Regions from separate parts of the Mesobacillus sp. genome, predicted to be linked through region 2. Evidence: predicted binding sites of a transcription regulator. Region 2 holds the regulator's gene; each other region holds the start of a gene.

Region 1 (7,366 bases), on a different contig from region 2:
AACCAGAAATCAGGCAGCGGCTCTTCCTGACATATGAGCGGGCGAACTGGCTGATTTTTCGGGATGCCTATTCCCAACTTCTTTTGTACTCCTATTCGACGAAAAAAAACACTCCAATGTTTCACTTGCTTAAATATCTTGATGTCTCAGCGTTCATGGTGAGGGAATGGAACTTATTCTGGCATTATCGTGATAAAAAGAGATTGATGACAGCTTTAATCGTTAATGAACAAAATGTCATCCAGCAGCCAGTAATCAGTCATCCCATTTTCAGAAAGAGGGTTTTCAGCACGATGATGTTTTCCTTTGAAGATTCCCTCCATTTTAGTACGGTTCTGTTTCCGACATGTGAAGGAGAATTGTATGGAGCAAGTGTAAATGGGTTCAAATCTGTCCATAAACGGATCAATTTAGGAAAAAGGCTGGCAGACATCCTGTTTAATCCCCGTCACTACCCGATGATCCTGGAATTTGCTTTGAATACCGAACATACTGCTTCACGGCATGATTATGAAAAATACTTTCCTTTTCACAAAAGGAGGGATACACCTTTTCTTCGATGCACATTTCCTGTCATTGAGCATCACTATCATAGACAGTATGACTGGTTCCAGAAGAGAAAATTTCATAAAGAATGGATCGATGAAGAGGTGCGTCATATCCATCCAACGCATTTGACAAAATGGTATTTGAAAAAACAAAAACAACTTCATGCCCTGGTCGCTGTAAAGGATATATTTACCACGTGATCAGAGAATGCAAACAAAAAAGCAAGGATACCCTTGCTTTTTTTGCTCATTCTGCCGGACGGTTAGGTCCTTCTAGCTTTTTATCACCGTAGCCAGCTTTTTTCTCCATTGAACTATTTGGCTGCTGTGCTTTTTTATTTTGTTTCTTATTCATATAAACACCTCCCGATATTAGTGTGTTCATTTGCGGATTTTTCATGCGGTGACCAGGCTGTCGAAGTATGGAGCTGTTTTTGCTGAAATCCACTTTGTTTGCCGAATTGCTTCTAGTTTTGTCAAGCGAAAAGGAGGTTCGGGACGAAGGTAGAATTACCTTTATAAAGGCAAAGATGTTGCTGGAAAAACGGTGTGCTGCTGCCATGGAATTGGTGCCATGGAAATGGTGCCTTTGAAATAAATCATGATAGGAGAGATTGTAATGAGACCGGGAATCGAAAAGGAAGAGGTTCTAGGTATGCTGACAGAAATGGTGTATGAACTGGAAGAGGCAGATGCCAGCCTGCATCATTCGCTGGCAGCAATAAGAGCCGGGATGTACCTCGACCACTCAGAGAAGATCGAAAGTTACGGAATGATTCTTGATGGATTAGAAGCGAACATGGCAATCCATTCCAGAACCCCCGCTCATTTACCAGATACCAAGGGTTTAAAACTTGAATTAGGTTTTTAATATATAATAGAATAGTTTCAACCTTAGTAGCTTTATTTTGTAGGGCTACTTTTATTTTTGGCTGGTAAAGTATAGAATAGCCAAGGCTGAGAGTTCATTTGCAAAACCAATCAGCAGTTCAGCTGGCGCTGTTATAGCCCAAAGTCATTAAGATATGATTTTATGAGTTTTAGAATGGATATGAGAAGGCAGGAAATAAAAATGGGACAAGACAATCAGCGAATAATAGATTTATCGAAGGAATTATTGGAACGATTGGACTGCGCACTTAAAAGATTCGAGGCTTCCAAGAGCGAGGGGATCAGAGGGGATTTTCACACTGAAGTTAAACCTTTCGCGGATGAGGTGAAAGGGCTATCAAGCAAGTGGAGGGAAGCTGCAAAAAGCTGGATACTGGAGAACAGGCCAAAAAACCTCCATGCAAACCAGATTGATACTGCAGCTGATTATATTGAGGTCATTTCTGTGCAGGCTTTCTTTCCCGAAACCAGCAAAAAACGTTTTTACGACCAGCATCAATCTGTTGAATTCATCCTTAACAGTATGATTCTTGCAATTGATAAGACATTTTTGAGGTAAACAGAAGAAGCACCAGTCCATCTGGTGCTTCAGTTTTTGTCCAGCAATCCCCGCAGGGACACTGTGAATTTCCGACTAGATAGAGAATTCTTTGTGGTCTTCCGGTATGAAGGCCCCTTGTAATTCCAGCTCACGAACAAGATTCCGGTATTCTAAAATGGTGATTTCATTTTGAATATATGACTTTTTGGTAAAATCGAGAAGTTCATTTACATGTTCCGGAGTATATTCTTTTGTCTGCGCAAATAGATTTTTGAGTTCGTGAACGTTCATTTTTCATCCTCCTCCATCATTTGTTTTAATCGTATCATGAAATCAGAAGTGGAATTTATTTTTCAAAAATTTAAACTTCCGACAGATTCTTTCACGATTAGACAAAAGCGGTAGACCCTTCCAATACTATCACCATCTGGGCGAAACCAACATAATATATCGTAATGAATGTATGGAGGAGGATGTTCGCCATGTTTGGCCGCAGGAATAAAATGAATGTAAATCAGCCTCAATATTGGCAAAATCAATATTATCAGGAACCTTACAGCTTAAATGGGATCAATCAAGGTATAAACCGGCAGCAGCCGCTCCCTCAGCAATATGTGAATCCCTATTGGGCTGGTATGCAGGGCAATTGGCAAAGCCAGCCGCTGCAGCAAGGCTACCCGGTAAATCCGTATTTACAGGGCAGCCAGCAGTGGAACCAGCCATATCAGCCGGCACAGCCAAAAAATGATTATTCCAAAATGCTTTTTCAAAATCCATTGCAGCCAGAAGATGATCCAATCTATGGTTACTATAATCCCCAGGCTGAATTTCAAAACTATAATCCATATCCCCAGCAGGCATTCATGCCAAAGCAGCCCTCGGGCATGCAATCATTTATGAATTCATTCAAAAGCCAGGATGGAAACCTGGATATCAACAAGATGGTTGATACAGCAGGACAAATGATGAATGCTGTTACCCAGGTATCGTCGTTGGTCAAAGGGCTTGGCGGAATGTTTAAAGTATAAAAAGCAGGCGGTTCGCCTGCTTTTTTCTCATTCTGTATCTATTGTAATATCAATCTTTTTCCCAAGCTTCTTGGCGACATTGACCTTCAGCAGCCCATCATTATAGGAGGCACGGATCTTACGTTCGTTTATAGGGTGGGAAAAAGGGATCGTCCGGCTAAATCTTTGAAGTGAAGTACTCTGCCGGTAGGTTTTTTCCACCTCATTGATTTCTGAATAGATATCGGATCTGTCAACGGAAATAGATAACGAATTGCTGATGACATCAAGACTGATTTGATCTTTCTTTACACCCGGCAATTCTGTAATGACCACATATTCTTTTTCATTTTCCTGCACATCTACCGGAAAGGTCGAATGAGGGAAAGGCTGCCTGAAAAAATCATCGATTGTTTGCAAAATTCCTTTTACAGGTTTTTCATTCATAATCTGATTCACCGATTTAAACCATTGCTCCAGGGCTTCGTGTCTTTTTGGACGGTCAGGATGGTTAGGTGCCATCGCTTATATCCTCCTCTGCAAAAAATTCTTATCATAGGATATGATGGATGGAATGTCCTTGTTCAGGATTCATTGCCTTAAAAATGGGAAAGCTGCCTATTATAAAAAGCTGTTCTATTTTTCGCCAAGGTTTTTTGAACACTTTGTGAAAAATGCCTGTGGTGTGATTTACATCACATAACCAGTCAGTGTTCCTTTGTATGCTGTAACAGTAAATACAGCGGAAGAGGGGACTAAACATGTTTTGTTACCAATGTGAACAGACGCCAACGGGCGGCTGTAAAGTAGTAGGAGTTTGCGGAAAAGATGAAACAATTGCCAGCCTGCAGGATACCATCATTTTTGCATTAAAGGGCATTGCAGCATATAGGACACATGCAAACCAGCTTGGATTTACAGACCCATTTGTAGATGCTACAACACATGAAGCGCTTTATATGACTTTGACTAACTCGAATTTTAATGTGCAGGAACATATTGATATGGCCATGAAAGTAGGCCAGTCAGCTGTCCGTGTCATGGAAATGCTGGATGAAGCACATACGAGCCGCCTTGGAATACCGCAGCCTGTACGTGTCAGCCAGAATAAAATTGAAGGAAAGTGCATCGTTGTAACTGGTCATAATTTATTTGCATTGGAAGAGCTGCTGAAACAAACCGATGGAAAGGGCATCAATATATATACACACTCTGAGATGCTGCCTGCACACGGTTATCCAGCCCTGAAGAAATACCCTCACTTAAAAGGTAACATCGGAAAAGCCTGGTTCGATCAGCGCAGGCTGTTTGAAAAATTCCCGGGTGCTATCCTGGCAACGACAAATTGTGTGATGCCAATCAAAGGTTCCTATGCAGACCGCATGTTTACATATGAGGTTGCAGGCCTTGAGAATGTAAGAAAAATTGAAAATGATGATTTTACCATGGTTATTGAGAAGGCTTTAGAGCTTCCGGAAGCCAATATGGAATCAGAAGAAACATTGGTGACAGGTTTCCATCATGAAACAGTACTTGGGCTGGCTCCTGAAGTGATTCAGGCAGTAAAGGATGGCAAAATCAAGCGCTTCTTTGTCATCGCAGGCTGCGACGCACCTGGTAAAGGGGGGGAATACTACCGCGAGCTTGCAACATCATTACCTCCGGAAGCAGTTATCCTTACAACTTCATGCGGGAAATTCCGTTTTAATGATGTTGATTATGGAGTCGTTCCGGGAACAAATATCCCGCGCTACCTTGATTTAGGGCAATGCAATAACTCAGTATCTACTGTGAAAATTGCAAAAGCATTAGCTGACGCTTTTGAATGTGATGTGAACGAGCTGCCAGTAAGTATCGTCCTTTCTTGGTTTGAACAAAAAGCAGTCGCAATCCTCCTTGGGTTGTTCAGCCTCGGCATTCAAGACATCCGAATTGGGCCTAAACCCCCTGAATTCATTTCAGAAGGAGTTATGGAAGTGCTACAGGAAACTTTCAACCTGAAATTGATCACAACTGCACAGGAAGATATGGAAACGATGATGCAATTAAGCAAAACAGAATAAGAAAAGAAAGCCCGCTACTCGTTAGCGGGCTCAGACTGTAGACAAACTCGATGAAAATCGTGTTTGTTTACAGTCTTTTTTTGGTTGGTGCCTGAATGGGGCTGTTGATTTCCGTTCCAGACGCTTTGCTTTCCGCTGAAGAATTATGAAAAAGCCCAACTGCCGGCTTTTTCAAGAGCAAATTCTTCTAGGGGCCGGCGCTGAGCCTCCTTGCCGCCGCTGGCGCCTGCGGGGTAAAATGGCCCGAAAGGAAGGGGCCATTTCTACCTAGGTCTCACCTGTCCGTCTGATCCCGAAGGACTTTGAAAGGCTTCCTCGAGTTTGCCCACGCACGATGGAAATGCGATAGCATTTTCGGAGGAGTCTACGCGCCTTCCACTCCAATCAACAGGATTTCTGAAATTAGCGTGGAACTAAACATAAGTCTATTTTAATAAGATATATATAACGCTTGAGGTGATAAAGATGCTTTCCAAAAACAATCCAGTCCAAGAAATCAATTAGAAATGGTCGCTTTAGACCAACTGGTTCCTCAGGAACATTTAGTCCGTAAAATGGAAGCAGCCATTGATTATTCTTTCATTTATGAACTGATGAAGGATGGATATTCGGAAGTAGGGAGCCCAAGCATTGACCCTGTAATTTTAACTAAACTCACCTTCATTCAATCTACCTTTGGCATCCGTTCCATACGCCAGACCATTGCCGAAGTAGAAACGGATATAGCCTAACTGAGCCCTCTAATCGTAGCGGGCTTAATTTTATATAAGTTCATCCAATAATAAATCCTGATCAAGAATATAATTCCCATCATTATCAGTGGCAATAAGGTTATCTTTTTTCATCCGGGTCAGTGTCCTGCTGACTGTTTCCCGAGTAGTGCCAATCATGTTCGCAAGGTCTTTATTCGTAAAATCTGTCTTTAGCAGGACTTTGCCATTCTCAAGCTTTTTACCATGAATTTCACCAAGCCTGATCAAAAGCTTAATGATTTGTTCATAAGTATTATTTAAAATTTGTGCCTCCAGGCGTTCCTGTAAATCTACAATTTTTTCTCCGAGCACCTTAAAAACTTTAATGCTGAGATGGGGATTCTCAACAAGCACCTTCTCAAATTGGAAAATAGGCACGACAACAAGCTGTGCATGCTCTAGGACTTCAGAATAACCAGGATATCCGCCCTTCCGAAAGAAACCCACATGAGGAAACATTTCGCCTTTTTTTAGGATCGCAACGATCTGTTCCCGGCCATTAGCGTCACTCTTGTATATTTTCACCTTTCCCTCATGAATGAAGTAAACATTTTCTAGCGGGTCCCCCTGCAGGAATACGTGACTGTTCTTTTTCCATTCGCGGGCTATCGATATATCAACAATTTTCTCCAGTTCATCTTCTTCCAGATCCCTGAAAAGCATGAATCCTGAAAGCACCTTTTTTATCTCACTTCTCTCCAACTGAAACACCTCAAATAGTATAACAATGAATTTTAATCATTCCCTATTATTTTAACAAAAAATCTTGATGGATACCTTATAACTATAAAAATACTAATTGTTCTATCATGAAAATCCTGTTGATTGCAGTGGAAGGCAGTAGACTCCTTCGAAAAATGCGATCGCATTTCCATCGAGCGTGGGCCCATTAGTGGAAGCTTCTTCGAGTCCTGCGTGAGCAGCTGAAAAAGGAGACCCCAGGAGAAATACTGCTTAAAGTGAAGCGCATGGAAAGAAAACCAACAGACAAATTTCTTATGCTGAGTTTTAAGATAGGATACAAAAGTACCAAAAAATAGCAGAGTGAAATAATGATAATTTTACTTTTGCAACGAACGTTTATTCGGTAGAATAGAGATAACGAGGTGAACGAGATGAAAGTCCGCAAAAGTTTGCAGGAAATTATGACAGATTTGAAGGTTGGAGAATCTGTAAAAAGAAATATAGTCCACTGGCATACGATTGACGAAAAAGAGGCCCGGACCGAAGATATGCCTGAGGACTTGAGTGAGATTTTAAAAAAAGCGCTTGAGAGGAGAGGGATTTCCCGTCTCTATACACACCAGAAGTCTTCCTATGACCAAATAATGGAGGGGCAGAGCATTGTTGCAGTTACGCCAACTGCTTCTGGCAAAACCCTCTGCTATAATCTTCCAGTTCTTCAATCCGTCATAAATGACCCGAATGCAAGAGCACTATACATGTTCCCGACAAAAGCCCTTGCACAGGATCAAAAAAGTGAAATCAATGAATTGATCCAGGAGGGAGAGCTGTCCATCAATAGTTATACATATGACGGCGATACTCCTTCAAATATTCGGCA
Region 2 (7,366 bases):
TGCTTCACCTTCAACATCTTCAGCAATCATCAATAATGGCTTGCCTTGCTGTACAACCTGCTCAAGTACAGGAAGGATTTCCTGGATGCTTGCGATTTTCTTGTCAGTGATCAGGATATATGGATTTTCAAGAACTGCTTCCATCTTGTCAGAATCAGTTACCATGTAAGGAGATGCATATCCGCGGTCGAACTGCATACCTTCAACAACGTCCAATTCTGTTGTGAAGCCTTTAGATTCTTCAATTGTGATAACGCCGTCGTTGCCAACGCGCTCCATTGCTTCAGCAATCAATTGGCCAACTTCTTCGTCAGCAGCAGAGATTGAAGCTACCTGTGCGATAGAAGCTTTGCCTTCGATTGGCTTTGAAATTGCTTTTAATTCTTCAACAGCGGTAACAACAGCCTTTTCAATACCTTTGCGGATGCCCATTGGGTTAGCACCAGCAGTTACGTTCTTAAGGCCTTCACGGATCATCGCTTGAGCAAGAACGGTTGCAGTAGTAGTTCCGTCACCAGCAACATCGTTTGTCTTGCTTGCTACTTCAGCAACAAGCTTAGCACCCATGTTTTCAAATGCATCTTCAAGCTCGATTTCCTTAGCAATTGTTACACCATCGTTTGTAATCAGTGGTGAACCGAATTTCTTCTCAAGAACCACGTTGCGTCCTTTTGGTCCAAGAGTAACTTTTACAGCATTTGCAAGAGCGTCAACTCCGCGAAGCATTGAACGGCGTGCTTCTTCACTGAACTTAATGTCTTTTGCCATCGTAAAAAAACCTCCTCAAATTTTTGGTTTTATAACGTACTGTCGTTAACAGTTATTATTCTACAACTGCTAAAATGTCGTTTTCGCGTAGGATCAGGTATTCAGTTCCCTGGTACTTCACTTCTGTACCTGCGTATTTTGAGAAGATAATGCGGTTGCCAACTTCAACTTCAAGTGCTACGCGCTCCCCATTTTCAAGGACACGGCCTGTGCCCACAGCTACAACTTTACCTTCTTGAGGTTTTTCTTTCGCTGTGTCGGGTAAAACGATACCGCTTGCAGTTTTTTCTTCAGACTCAACAAGCTCGATAATAATGCGATCACCTAATGGCTTGATCAAGTGAAACAACCTCCTCAAATTATATGTAGATTATTTTATTAGCACTCTCCTCGATAGAGTGCTAACACAATTTATATAATAATGAATCTCCATTTTTTTTGCAAGCATGAAGTCCAATTTTTTTTATAAAATTTATTAATCCCCAGCTGCCGGGATTACCGCGACAAAATCAGCTATTTCCCGATTTATTTCGATTTTGCAGCAAGGCTTTTAGGGGATCGGACATCCCTAAAAAAGTCCACCTTAAAGAGTATGCATCGGCCTCATGATCTTTAACCGTTTTTTTAAGCCAGGCACCTGCAATTTGAACTTTCAGGGTCTCTGCTAGTAAAATGGAGAGATAGTGTAACAACGGAACCTTTATAGAATTGAATCGTATATAAACTTATGAACTTGCCCTAAAGGAGATTAGCATATTGAAAAAGGAATATTGGTACATCATCATCATTTATATTGCCATGCAGCTTTCAAGCCTTGTTGGCCTCCCGATTGTAGCATTCGTAGGAGCTGCAATGGGCAAAAGCCTGAAAGAGATGGAAACACTCTCGATTCCTTACTGGCTTGTGATCAGTTTCAGTCTAACTCTGGTCATCGTGCTGCTTATTTTACGAAAAGAAAAGAGGATGGAGGATGATTTACGCGGAATGGCTTCGCCAGCAAGTTCGGCAGCCTGGGCGATAGCCGGTGTGTTCCTGGCATTGATGGCCCAGTCCATCGCGGCAAGCATTGAACAGATGCTCGGTATTGAAATGGGCTCGGAGAACACCCAGGATATCATCAACCTGATTGAAAGCTTCCCCGTCGTCATCCTTGTGAGCTCAATCATCGGTCCGATATTGGAGGAAATCGTCTTCCGGAAAATCATCTTCGGCAGCCTTCATAAAAAAATGAACTTCTTTTTTGCGGCATTGATCAGTTCGGTTATTTTTGCGCTTGCTCATATGGAGCCTGAGCATGTCATCCTGTATTCCGCGATGGGCTTTACCTTTGCCTTCCTATATGTAAAAACAAAACGAATCATCGTACCGATCATTGCCCATGTTACAATGAATACATTCGTTGTCCTGCTTCAGTCCGTATTCAGAGAAGACATTGAGAGAATGATAAGAGAAGCAGAAAAAATCCAAAGCTTTATTGGGGGACTTTAATTAATGAGACAATCTCCTTTATTTTCAGGCATTGTCTACATCTTGTTAGGCAGCTTGTTCACCTACTTCGCCATCCAGAATGTCAATGAAACTGGCTGGGGATTTTTCACATACCTGCTCGTCCTGCTCGCTACCTTCGACTTCGGGTCTGGCATCAGGATGATCCTGTTCCATTTCAAACTGAAACAAATCCAAAAAAAATAGCCTCTTCGATTGAAGAGGCATAGACTGCAGTTATCGTACAAATGAATTTCATTATTCTAAAGCAACACTCATGTCTGTCCTTCAAACCAAAAAAGGGTCCGGAATTCCGGGCCCTTTTGTCTATAAATTAAACCCTTCCACTCGAAGAGGCTATCTCTTTTACAATTCTTCTGCTTCTGTTTCGACATCAGTCGGATAATGTTTAAGGAAATAAATTAATGATTGCAGTTCTACCGCCAGGTCAATATGGTGGATCCTGATGGATGAAGGTACATTCAGTCTTGCAGGCGTGAAGTTCAAAATCCCTTTGACATTTGCCTGGACTAATCGATCGGTAATCGGCTGGGCAACAGCTGACGGAACAGTCAGGATCGCAACCTGCACGCCTTCCTCGACCACCTTTTTATCAAGGTCATCCATATGGTAGACCGGCACTTCGCCAATCTTCGTGCCAACCTTATCCGGGTCAACATCAAAGGCAATTTCAATCTTCGTATTATTGTTCTTGGAAAAATTGTAATTCAAAAAGGCTGTACCGAGATTACCTACCCCGATCAGCGCCACTTTCGTGAGCTCATCCTGATCAAGTGTCTTCCGGAAAAAGGTAAGCAGATAATTCACATTATATCCATACCCTTTTTTGCCAAGCGCACCAAAGTAGGAAAAATCCCTTCTGATTGTGGCAGAATCAACCTTTACCGCTTCACTTAGCTCAGCTGATGAAACCCGCTGCTTCCCAGATGAATGCAGGTTCAGCAGGAAACGGTAGTACAGCGGCAAACGTTTTGCCGTTGCCTGCGGAATTTTCATAGGCTCGTTCGTCATACTCCATCCTCCACCCTGTTCTAGATTTAAATCAACTTATCTTCTCTCTTAAAATCACCGTTCTTCCCGCCGGTTTTTTCGACGAGGTATGTCTTGCCGATCACCATTCCTTTATCCACGGCCTTGCACATATCATAAACAGTCAGCGCACATGCTGAAGCTGCTGTTAACGCTTCCATTTCTACACCGGTGTTCCCTTTTGTTTTTACAGATGCAGTGATATTTAAAATATAGTCACTTTCATTTTGCTCCCAATCGAACGAAAGGTCAATCCCTGTTAATGGAAGCGGATGGCACATCGGAATGATTTCCGACGTTTTTTTTGCTGCCATGATGCCGGCAACCTGGGCAACAGCCAGTACATCGCCCTTTTTCATTTTATTTTCAGTAATTCTTACATATATATCTTCATTAACAATGATGCTCGAATGGGCAACCGCTGTACGAACCGTTTCAGGTTTGTCGCTGACATCAACCATTTTCGCCCTGCCTTCTTCATTAAAATGAGTAAACTCTGCCATGTTCAAGCTCCTTTCAAACAAAATAATACACTATTTTCACAAAGTTGTGTGTGAACTTTGTTGCCAACTTCACAAATTCCTTGCCAAACCTTCATTTGAAGGGGGCGCATATATTGCCGAGCCTATTTGAATGGGGTACACTATCTCTAAGGCAATAGAGGTGAAAAAAATGATATTATTACAAGTTAATCAGCTTTCAAAATATTTTGCTGCTGATCTTATTTTATCGAATATAAAGTTTGAAATACAGACAAATGACCGTGTTGCCCTTGTTGGCCGCAATGGGGCTGGAAAATCGACCCTCCTCAAAATCATCGCTGGACATGAAAGCCATGATGGCGGTGAAATCATCCGTCCAAAGGGTACAAGCATCGGTTATCTCGCACAAAATACTGGGCTGGAGTCCGAGAAAAGCATCTGGGACGAAATGCTTGGCGTCTTTTCCCATCTTCACAGCATGGAAAAGGACCTTCGCCGGCTAGAGGAAAAAATGTCGGATCCTGACATCCTGTCAAACCAGACAGAATACGACAGAGTTCTAAAAGAATATGATATTCTGCAGGTCCAGTTTAAGGAAAAAGGCGGATACCAGTATGAAGCGGACATCCGTTCAGTTTTGCATGGCCTGAACTTTCATTCCTTTGATTATTCCACAAAAATATCCACTTTAAGCGGGGGCCAAAAAACAAGACTTGCATTAGCCAAGCTCCTGTTGACCCGCCCGGATATTTTAATCCTGGACGAACCGACGAACCACCTGGATATTGACACTCTTTCGTCGCTGGAGCAGTATCTGCAAGGCTACCCTGGCGCAATCCTGATTGTGTCCCACGACCGTTATTTCCTGGATAAGGTCGTCAATCAGGTCTATGAAATCTCCCGCCACCAGCTGACGAAATTCCCGGGCAACTATAGTTCTTATCTGGACCAGAAGGCTGAGAACTACGAACGGGACCTGAAGCTTTACGAAAAGCAGCAGGATGAGATCGCCAAGCTGCAGGATTTCATCCAGCGCAACCTGGCTCGCGCATCCACTACTAAACGAGCGCAAAGCCGGCGTAAACAGCTGGATAAAATGGAGCGCATGGACAGGCCAATGGGTGACGAAAAATCGGCTTCCTTCAGCTTTCAGATTGATCGGCAGAGCGGAAACGATGTATTGAAGGCTGACTCACTAGCCGTAGGATACAACCAGGAGATGGTGTCCGAGAATATCACCTTCCATCTAAACCGCGGCGATAGTACTGCCCTCGTCGGACCGAACGGAGTCGGCAAGTCCACATTGTTGAAAACGATTGTGGAAAAACTGCCATCACTTGCAGGGAGTATCCACTATGGGTCCAATGTGTCGATTGGCTACTATGATCAGGAGCAAGCTGAGCTAAGCTCCAATAAAAAGGTACTGAATGAGCTCTGGGATGAATATCCGCTAAAATCGGAAAAAGAAATCCGCACAGTACTCGGAAACTTCCTTTTTTCCGGAGATGATGTACTGAAAATCGTTTCTACTTTAAGCGGCGGCGAAAAGGCCCGTCTTGCGCTTGCAAAAATGATGCTGCAGAAATCCAACTTCCTGATCCTGGATGAGCCTACGAACCATTTGGACCTGGACAGCAAGGAAGTTCTTGAAAACGCCTTGATCGATTATCCAGGCACAATCCTATTCGTGTCCCACGACCGTTATTTTATCAACAGGATAGCCACAAAGGTCATTGAGCTTGATCGTAATGGCGCGACCGAATATCTTGGTGATTATGATTATTATCTTGAAAAGAAGCTTGAACAGGAAGAACTCAAGGCTTTAGAAGCCCAGGCTGCAAAAAATGCCGGCAGTTCTTCTGTGGATAATTCAAAACAGGATAAAAATACTTATCAACAGGATAAAGAAGCAAAGAAACTCGAACGCCAGCGCAAACGCCGCATGGAAGAGGTCGAAGCAACCATCGAAAAGCTGGAAACAGAAGTTGCCGAATACGAGGAACTTCTATGCGATCCTGAAGTTTTCCAGGATCATGAAAAAGCAGCAGAAATTAATAACAAAATTGAAGCTGCTAAAGAGAAGCTTGAACAACTGATGGAAGAATGGGCAGAGCTTGCTTAATAATTATATTCAGTTATCCACAAAAAACCGGACATTGATTGTCCGGTTTTCTTTTATGTTTTTCACTATTAACAGCTCAGCTGTCGATAATGTGGAAAGAATAGTTTTGTGGTGGCTATATTATATATTATTTCTTTATCCACTGCGATATATGGTGAAGTTCATCTCAAATACTTCCATATTGTTACCGAAATTCACTACATTCCCTATCCCCATATTTCTTCTCCAGCAGCCAAAACCACAAAAAAAGTCCCAGATAAGATCCGGGACTTTTTATTCACAAAGTTATTCACATTTAAAATCCTTATTTATGGCTTATCCAGAGACTTTTCCACATTATCCACAGAATAAGCGTCTTTTATCCACATTGTACACAAAATTCTCTCATTTCAGCTCACATATCCACAGCAATATCAGAAAATTTATTTTTTACTTGCGACTTTCGTTGTGGATAGTTATTTCCAAACCAGGATTGCCATTCAAGGTCAAATCAGCACGCTCGCCTTTTGCATAAAGCACACTTCCTGCCGCGGCAATCATTGCTGCATTGTCAGTACATAATGATAACGGCGGGATTACAATCTCGATGTCCATACCTGCAAAGGATTTGGATAGTGCTTCCCTCAGTCCTTTATTTGCTGCCACACCGCCAGCCAAAAGCACTTGCTTAACATCATATTGCTTCACAGCTCGAAGCGTTTTCGTCACCAGGACATCAATCACGCTCTCCTGGAAACTCGCAGCAAGCTCAGCCGGAACAATTTCCTCACCACGCTGCTGTGCGTTGTGGACAACATTGATGACCGCTGATTTTAACCCGCTGAAACTGAAATCATAGGATCCTTCCTCCAGCCATGCTCTCGGCAGGTCAATCGTTGCCTTCCCTTCCTGCGCCAGCCTATCGATATGCGGCCCTCCAGGGTAAGGCAGATTAAGCGTCCTCGCAACCTTGTCATACGCTTCTCCTGCAGCATCATCCCGAGTCTCGCCAATAACCTCGAAATGGCCATGCTCCTTCATATACACCAATTCCGTATGCCCACCTGAAACAACCAAAGAAAGTAATGGGAATTCCATCTCTTCCACTAAGCGGTTCGCATAAATATGCCCAGCGATATGGTGGACACCAACAAGCGGGATATCGTTAGCAAATGCAAGAGCTTTGGCAGCATTCACGCCGATGAGCAGTGCCCCTACCAATCCAGGCCCTTCAGTAACCGCAATGGCATCTAAATCCTTTAATTCTATTTCCGCCTGTCTTAAAGCCTCTTCAAGCACAATTGTAATCTGTTCGACATGATGGCGTGATGCAATCTCCGGGACGACACCGCCAAAACGTTTGTGGCTCTCGATTTGAGAAGCTACAACATTCGCAAGAATCTCGCGCCCATTCTTAACAATCGCAACGGCTGTCTCATCACAGCTCGTTTCAATCCCCATGATTAATTGGTCTTTTGTT
Region 3 (7,366 bases), on a different contig from region 2:
TCGTCAAAGGAGATTGGCGTACTTCCCTTTAGCATTTGGATGGATCCAAGCGCAATATCTACTGTTTTCGGATTCACGACAGCCTGGCTCTGGCCAATTGCGCCAATGATTCTTCCCCAATTTGCATCTGCTCCATATACTGCTGTTTTCACAAGGTTCGATCCGGCGATTTTCTTGGCAATGATGCCGGCTTCCTTATTCGACATAGCCCCGTCAACACATACCTCAATTAACTTTGTTGCTCCTTCGCCATCCTTTGCTATTTGCTTCGCAAGGCTGGCACAGCTTTCTTTCAGCAAATCCAGAAATACTGGCCATTCTGGATGGTCTGGATTCAGCGCCTTATTTCCTGCAGCACCATTTGCCATTACAAGCACCATATCGTTTGTGGAAACATCGCCATCAACCGTTATTTGATTGAAGGTAGTGTTCGTAACCTCCTTCAATGCAGCTGATAAATGTCCACTTTCAATCACAGCATCTGTTGTCAAAAAGCCAAGCATCGTCGCCATGTTAGGATGGATCATACCGGATCCTTTTGCTGCTCCTCCCATTACTACGGTACAGCCGTCAATTTCTGCAGTAAAACAGCTCTGCTTCATGACTGTATCTGTCGTAAGAATGGCTGTCTGAAAGGCTTCTGCCTGCTCACTCATATTCCCCAAAACAAGTTTGGAAATTCCAGCTTCAATTTTGTCCATTTGCAAATATTCACCGATAACGCCGGTAGAAGCAACTGCGACATGATGCTCGGGTATACCCAGTTTTGCAGCTGCCAATGACCTCATTTTTAATGCGTCCTGATAGCCTTGTTCACCCGTACACGCATTGGCGCAAGCACTATTGACAACTAGAGCCTGCAGGATTCCTTCCTGCCCGATGCTTTCCTGCGTAACCAGCAATGGTGCAGCCTGAAAGTGGCTTGTAGTGTATACAGCCGCACAGCTTCCTGGAGTTTCACTGAAAATCATTCCCAAGTCCAATTTGTTATAGCGAAGACCCGCATGGACTCCGCCTGTCTGGAAGCCTTTTGGATTCAGGATACCGCCATCAGGGATTTCTTTTATCTGCTTATGATCTTGTATTGCCTGGTACATGTTTTCCTCCTTTATGGATACAGGGGAATCAATTCAAGTCCAGCTGTTTCCTCGAAGCCAAACATAATATTGGCGTTCTGGACAGCCTGCCCTGCAGCCCCTTTCATAAGATTGTCAATAACGGACACGATGGTCAGCCTCCCGGTCCTCGGGTCAGCATGCATACCTATATCGCAATAATTCGAGCCTTTCACTTCTTTTACAGAAGGGAAAATCCCCTGTTTCCTTACTCTTATGAATGTCTGGTTGTGATATGCCTGTTCATATATTTCTAGCAGTCTTGAAGTCTCCATTTCTTCTTTTAACTGGACATACATAGTGGCCATGATTCCACGAGTAATAGGGAGCAAATGGGTACTGAATGTGATATTTACCTGGTCTTCATTCCAGATTCCAAGCTGCTGTTCAATTTCCGGGATGTGCTGATGCTCATTTACTTTATATATTTTAAAGTTCTCATTGATCTCTGCGTACATTGTTCCGAGCGACGGTGATCGGCCTGCCCCTGAAACCCCGGACTTGGCATCAATGATGATGCTTCCTGGATCAATCAATTTTTCAGTCATCAGCGGCGCAAGGCCGAGAAGTGCTGCCGTCGGATAACAGCCCGGGTTCGCTAAAATATCAGCATCGGCTATTCTCTCACGGTTCCATTCACTTAATCCATAAACTGCACTTTCAAGAATCTCATCTGAAACCGGCTCGTTCCCATACCATGCTTTATATAAATCTGGTTTTTTCAGCCTTAAATCTCCGGATAAATCAATCACCTTAATATTTTTTTGTAAAAAGCTTTTAACAAGATTGCCAGAAACCTTTGTGGGAGTCGCCAGAAAGACAACATCTGCTTCATCTGCAATCCTGTCTGTATCAATTTGCACAAGCCGCTGATCCACAATACCGGTCAGATGGGGAAATTCCTCTGATAATGGCTTCTCATCTCTGGTGGTATGTATCGAATGGATCTTTAAATAAGGATGTCTGGCAAGGAGGCGAATCAGCTCACCCCCTCCATATCCTGTTGTACCGATGATTGCTGACTTCACCATTCTCCTCCTCTCTTAAATGTATAAATAATCATTTGAATTTATAATTATTAATAATGTTCTTCTTATTATAAGAACTCATTTTTCAAAACGCAACAGAAATATTAACAATATGTGAACAATTCACAATTTTATTGAAGAATTAATATGCTTTACAATATACTAATATTAATATTTTATACGGTAAGGAGTATGATTCCGCCGTATTAAGGTGGGAGAAACAAGATGCAGGCTGCTTTTTCTTTGTCATCAAACCTGAATAGACTGTTCGAAAGAATCCACAGATTAAGAATGATTGAAAAAGGGGCATACCTTTTCGAGGAAGGAAATCCCGCAAATGAACTGTATATTATTCAAAGCGGAAAATTCCAGCTCAGCAAGATGGTTCCTGATGGGCGTGAGTTGACGATCAGGATGTGCTCTACTGGTGAATTGGTTGGAGAATTATCATTATTCAGCTCTGCCTCAAAACACATCCAAAATGCCCTGGCATCAGAGGGCGGTACTGTTGCAGTAATCCAAAAGGACAAACTTGAAACCGAAATCGCCAAAGACCACGGTTTGGCACTGGAAGTAGTCAAGTGGCTTTCCCTGCAGCACCGCAAATCGCATACAAGATTCCGGGACCTTGTCCTTCACGGTAAAAAAGGTGCGTTATACTCAACGCTGATTCGTTTAGTGAACAGTTACGGAATAATGACAGGGGACGGAATAAAAATCAATGTGTCACTCACTAATCAGGAGCTTGCCAACTTCTGCGGAACGTCGCGCGAGGTCGTCAACAGGCTGCTGAGTGAACTGAGAAAGAATAACATTATTTCAATCGACAAAGGCTACATCACTGTCCTGGAACTGAACCAGCTTAAAAGAGAGATTGATTGTGAAAACTGTCCGATTGAAATTTGTAATATAGAATAAAAAACGAAGCCCTAAGAATTGCTAAGGGCTTCGTTTTTTATATTGCTGAAATCATGATCATGAAGAATATGGCGGCATTCATGATCTCATAAACTCCAACCTTCATGACAGACAGCGGTCTTCCATAAAAGGCAATAGCCCTGATAAGGCTGGGAATCATGGCAGCTGCTAACGCTATTCCCCCAAAGCTGAGCCATAAAATCGGCACCAGCAGGTGGTAGCCCCAGGAAATCCATTTGAAATTGACGTTCTTTTTTTCCCGGATCATCGTCTTTACATAAAAGGTACTGCCGGTGAAAAATAAGACAGAGGCTGCAAATACTATGATTGCTCCCTGGTTGATTGTGCCAGCTGGCAAAAAGCTGCTGGCAAGTCCTGCTATCGCAAAAACGATAATGGCACTGAAATCATTCAATATTGCCCGATCCTTGTTCTTTGAAGAAAAATATGCGTTCAATATAAAGAAGGGAATCATCGAAAAGCCAAAATAGACAATTGTTGGCTGTGTAAATAATGGAACCATCAAAAATGCTATCGCAGGCACCATATAGATCAGCGCCCATTTACGATAAAATTCAAGCTTTTTCCCTTTGAACACCAGTAAAAGCGGATATGTCGCCAAATATAATAAAAGCCAGCCAATAAAAAACGGGATATGCTGCCAGATCAATTCGCTTGAAGCTGCTCCAAGCCAGAATGGAATGATCAACATTGCCCAGGCACCGTGCTGTTTTGGCATGAATAATTTCATGTTCTACACTCCCTTATTTCTGTTCCTGCCTTCACTATAAAACAGCTGCTAAGGATATTAAGTGAAACACATCACATTTTGCAGACATGAAAATGAACCGACACGGAACTGTCAAAACTGCTGAGTGATAAAACGGGAAAAAGCTGAACCATAATAGATTCAGCTTCTTTTTTCAAAATGAAGTTTCAGGTAAAGCTTTTTCACATATAGATGCGGCTTTACCAGATAATATATTTCTTTCGTAAAAGCCATACTCAGCAAAAACATAAAAACAACGATGAAGTGGACCTTCGAAAGAGTGGATATATTCATGACAAGCTCCATATCAGGCTGCAGCTGAGCAAGACTGATCAGCAAGCGCAATAGCAGCAGCGGCTCATTTGAAATGCTGCTTGACAGGACGATGGCAATACCTGTCGCAGTACTTAAAAACATAAGGGCTTTCACTGTGCAGGCTAGGTATCGGCCAAACTTCGACTCTGCACCATCGTCCTCCGCTGAATCATATTGCCACACAAGTCCCATTCCGACAATGGCAGCTACTGAATATGGATAGACAACCCATAAAAAGATTTGAACCAGTTCCATCTTTCTCACCTCAAACAAAAGTCCCAAACATTTGCCCCACTAACATTTTAACTGTGGGAATGCCATGTGACAGTGACAAAAGTCGCCGAATTTGTCCAAAATAAGAAGATTTTATTGGTAAATCAATCAATCCTTTGCAGGTTTTCCCCTAATACCACCATTAACTATTGCCTGCCTTCAGCTGCCTTACAATATAGTTGGTTATCCATGTCAGACCGACTTCGTCTGCATTGCAGTAAACCGGAACTGCGCTTTCGTTAAGCCTATCAGCTAATACAGACTCACGGCAAAAGATGATCTTGACTCCATCCAGGGTTTGCAGGAGTTCCACATCAGCTTCATTGCGAATGATTACTGCTTTATCGTAAGATTTCTTCTTATATCCTTCTATCAATATCACATCGGGAGCAAAAAAGGTAAGAAGTCCGATTTCTTCCTCAAGGGACCATCCCTTTTGCTCAGCCTGTATGATGATTCGGCCTTCTCCTGCTACGAGTGAAGCAGCTGCTCCAGCCGATACATGCTGTACCGAATCCTTCCTATCCGAAACCTCAGGCTTCCCTCCGTGTCCATGGTGCTTAATCGTCGCGACCTTGAGGCCAAGAGCTGACAACCGCTCTATCAATTTTAGGATAAGCGTTGTCTTGCCGCTATTCTGAAACCCTGCTACCTGGAATATAACCGGCTTTACCAAGGCCATTCACTGCCAGTATGATCTTCGAGCATCAGGACCTCAACTTCCATTCCCTGTTCAAACCCTCTAGTGCCTCCAGGCAGGATCATGAGTGAGTTTGCTCCGGCAAGGCTCATAATGATATTCGATTTATCAAGACCGCTTGGAGTGACAATCAGCCTGCCATCCTGAATCGTCAATGCACTCCTCACAAAGCGGGTAAACGGATTCGCTTTAGGAAAGTTCGCATCAAGTATCGCCTTTTCTTTTCTGAGGTGCGGCTGTTCTGTGAAAAGCATTGTCCTGATAATCGGACGGGCAAACAGTTCAAAGCCGACATAGCAAGCAGAAGGATTGCCAGACAGACCAAATAAAAGCTTTCCGCCAAGCTCGGCAACGGTTGTTACACTGCCTGGCCTCATCGCTACTTTGTTAAAGAGAACCTCCGCGCCAAGCTTTGCATAAATTTCTGGCAGATAATCATAATCCCCTACCGATACACCGCCAGTAGTGATGAATAAATCAACTTCCTCAATCGCCCTGCTGACTGCCTCAAAGCATGTATCAAAATCATCAGGCAGCTGCCCAAAGTACTTTACTTCAGCTCCCGCCCTGAGGATTTGCGCAGAAATCATGTATGAGTTGCTGTTTCTTATTTTTCCAGGTTCCAATGGCTCATCTACATCAAGCAGCTCGGTGCCGGTTGCATAGAGGCCAATGACAGGCTTCTTAGCTACGGGCACTTTGGCATAGCCGAAAGTGGCCAGCATTGCCTGGATTCCCGGATTGATGAAGGTACCCTTTTTTACAAGCACCTCTCCTTCCTTTGCGTCTTCGCCTCGGTACGAGACATTTTCCCCTTTTTTGTGTTTCTTCTTTGTTTCCATATATTTTTTTCCATCACGTTCAATTTCCTTCGCCAACTCGAACATGACAACAGAGTCAGCCCCCTCTGGCATTTGGGCGCCCGTCATGATTCTGACTGCCTGGTTTGGCCCAAGCACCTTCTGTGTCAGCATCCCAGCACCAATATGGTCAATAACCTCAAATTCAACTCCATTGGATTGTGAAGCCTCCTGAGTATCAATAGACCGAATGGCATATCCATCGTAAGGAGCCCTGTCAAAATGCGGCACGTCACTTGTAGCCTTCAGGTCTTCCGAGAGATACCTTCCATAACTTTCATTTATTGAAACATATTCAGTCGAGCCATCTTTCTTATGTTCCATGACTCTCTTCACTGCTTCTCCAATCGCAATAGGATTTCTTTTCTCTAACATGAAATCAGCTCCTGTTTCAGATAAAACCTTATTTTGACTGCCCGGCCTAGAATCCAATTAGAAAAAAGGCGAACCAGCTTTTTTGAAATAAATACCCTTTTCATTATAAGAGTAATGGAAAAGTGAAGACATAACAAACCTCACATATTCTCTCATAAAATTCTCCTTAATAATGTAGATATTTTGTGAAGTGTGATGCACGTCACCAAGCCGCCAATCCATTTCCTTTATGATGAATATGTAACCAATATGATTAAGTATATGGAGGTTTTTTATATGAAAATGCCTTTTAATGAAACATCTTTAGTTAAGGATATAGTCAATTCCTTTCCTCAATCCAGTGATTTATTCAAGAAGAACCGCCTAGATTTCTGCTGCGGAGGCAACCGGCCGTTATCAGAAGCTGCAGCAGAACAGAATGTGGATATTCCTGCCCTGATGGCAGAGCTGGCAGAACTTTTCAAAAAACTCAATGGTACACCCGACAGCATGGAAGTTTGGACTGAAACCGATTCAAAAGAACTCATTGACCATATTAAAAATAAATATCATCGTGAGCTTGAAGAGGAATTGTCCTTGCTGAGTCCTTATGTGACTAAAGTTTCAAAAGTCCACGGAGACCGGCATCAAGAACTGCTCCGGGTTTATGAGCTTTATTATGAATTAAAGAAAGAACTGCTTGAGCATACCGCAAAAGAAGAAGCAACCGTATTCCCGCTCTTGCTGGAGCTTGATGGAGCCGATCCTGAAAAAAGAACTGCGATCATAGCTGAAATCACTGAGCTTGAAAAAGAACATGACCATGCAGGTGCCATTCTTAAAGAACTGCGGGAAATCACTGCTGATTTCATTCCGCCTATGGATGCCTGCGGAACTTACAGGCTGGTATACAAGCGGCTGGAAGCCCTTGAAGCACACACTTTCATGCACGTCCATCTCGAAAACAATATTTTATTCCCAAGGTATATTGCCTGATTCCGCTGAAAGACCTCATCCAGACTGGATGAGGTCTT

The links. Region 2 encodes Rex, which represses fermentation and respiration genes when NADH is low (regulators of the CRP and FNR family bind a similar motif). Its sites were predicted from a motif close to TTGTGAAATATTTCACAA; they were not measured.
Region 1: hcp (hydroxylamine reductase) is a predicted target of Rex. The motif match lies at 3,671-3,688, and genes of this name have one in related genera.
Region 3: AC3EBE_RS21680 (YwiC-like family protein) is a predicted target of Rex. The motif match lies at 3,872-3,889, and genes of this name have one in related genera.

Annotation. Positions count from the first base shown of each region.
Region 1 is NZ_JBYNSB010000050.1:81,186-88,551, forward strand. Features, by position in the region: gene AC3EBE_RS19400 (DUF2515 domain-containing protein) at 1-749, shown strand, start outside; gene AC3EBE_RS19405 (hypothetical protein) at 1,168-1,419, shown strand; gene AC3EBE_RS19410 (YppE family protein) at 1,621-1,998, shown strand; gene AC3EBE_RS19415 (YppF family protein) at 2,074-2,271, opposite strand; gene AC3EBE_RS19420 (YppG family protein) at 2,463-3,008, shown strand; gene AC3EBE_RS19425 (Hsp20/alpha crystallin family protein) at 3,036-3,509, opposite strand; gene hcp (hydroxylamine reductase) at 3,749-5,050, shown strand; partial or broken gene AC3EBE_RS19435 (transposase) at 5,557-5,778, shown strand; gene AC3EBE_RS19440 (Crp/Fnr family transcriptional regulator) at 5,812-6,504, opposite strand; gene AC3EBE_RS19445 (DEAD/DEAH box helicase) at 6,918-7,366, shown strand, end outside.
Region 2 is NZ_JBYNSB010000028.1:2,603-9,968, reverse strand. Features, by position in the region: gene groL (chaperonin GroEL) at 1-768, opposite strand, end outside; gene groES (co-chaperone GroES) at 824-1,108, opposite strand; gene AC3EBE_RS10935 (CPBP family intramembrane glutamic endopeptidase) at 1,525-2,256, shown strand; gene AC3EBE_RS10930 (YdiK family protein) at 2,260-2,460, shown strand; gene AC3EBE_RS10925 (redox-sensing transcriptional repressor Rex) at 2,620-3,285, opposite strand; gene moaC (cyclic pyranopterin monophosphate synthase MoaC) at 3,312-3,806, opposite strand; gene AC3EBE_RS10915 (ABC-F family ATP-binding cassette domain-containing protein) at 3,976-5,907, shown strand; gene tsaD (tRNA (adenosine(37)-N6)-threonylcarbamoyltransferase complex transferase subunit TsaD) at 6,337-7,366, opposite strand, start outside.
Region 3 is NZ_JBYNSB010000060.1:63,384-70,749, reverse strand. Features, by position in the region: gene argJ (bifunctional ornithine acetyltransferase/N-acetylglutamate synthase) at 1-1,097, opposite strand, end outside; gene argC (N-acetyl-gamma-glutamyl-phosphate reductase) at 1,109-2,143, opposite strand; gene AC3EBE_RS21685 (Crp/Fnr family transcriptional regulator) at 2,369-3,061, shown strand; gene AC3EBE_RS21680 (YwiC-like family protein) at 3,099-3,812, opposite strand; gene AC3EBE_RS21675 (hypothetical protein) at 3,972-4,400, opposite strand; gene mobB (molybdopterin-guanine dinucleotide biosynthesis protein B) at 4,561-5,100, opposite strand; gene AC3EBE_RS21665 (molybdopterin molybdotransferase MoeA) at 5,088-6,353, opposite strand; gene ric (iron-sulfur cluster repair di-iron protein) at 6,630-7,328, shown strand.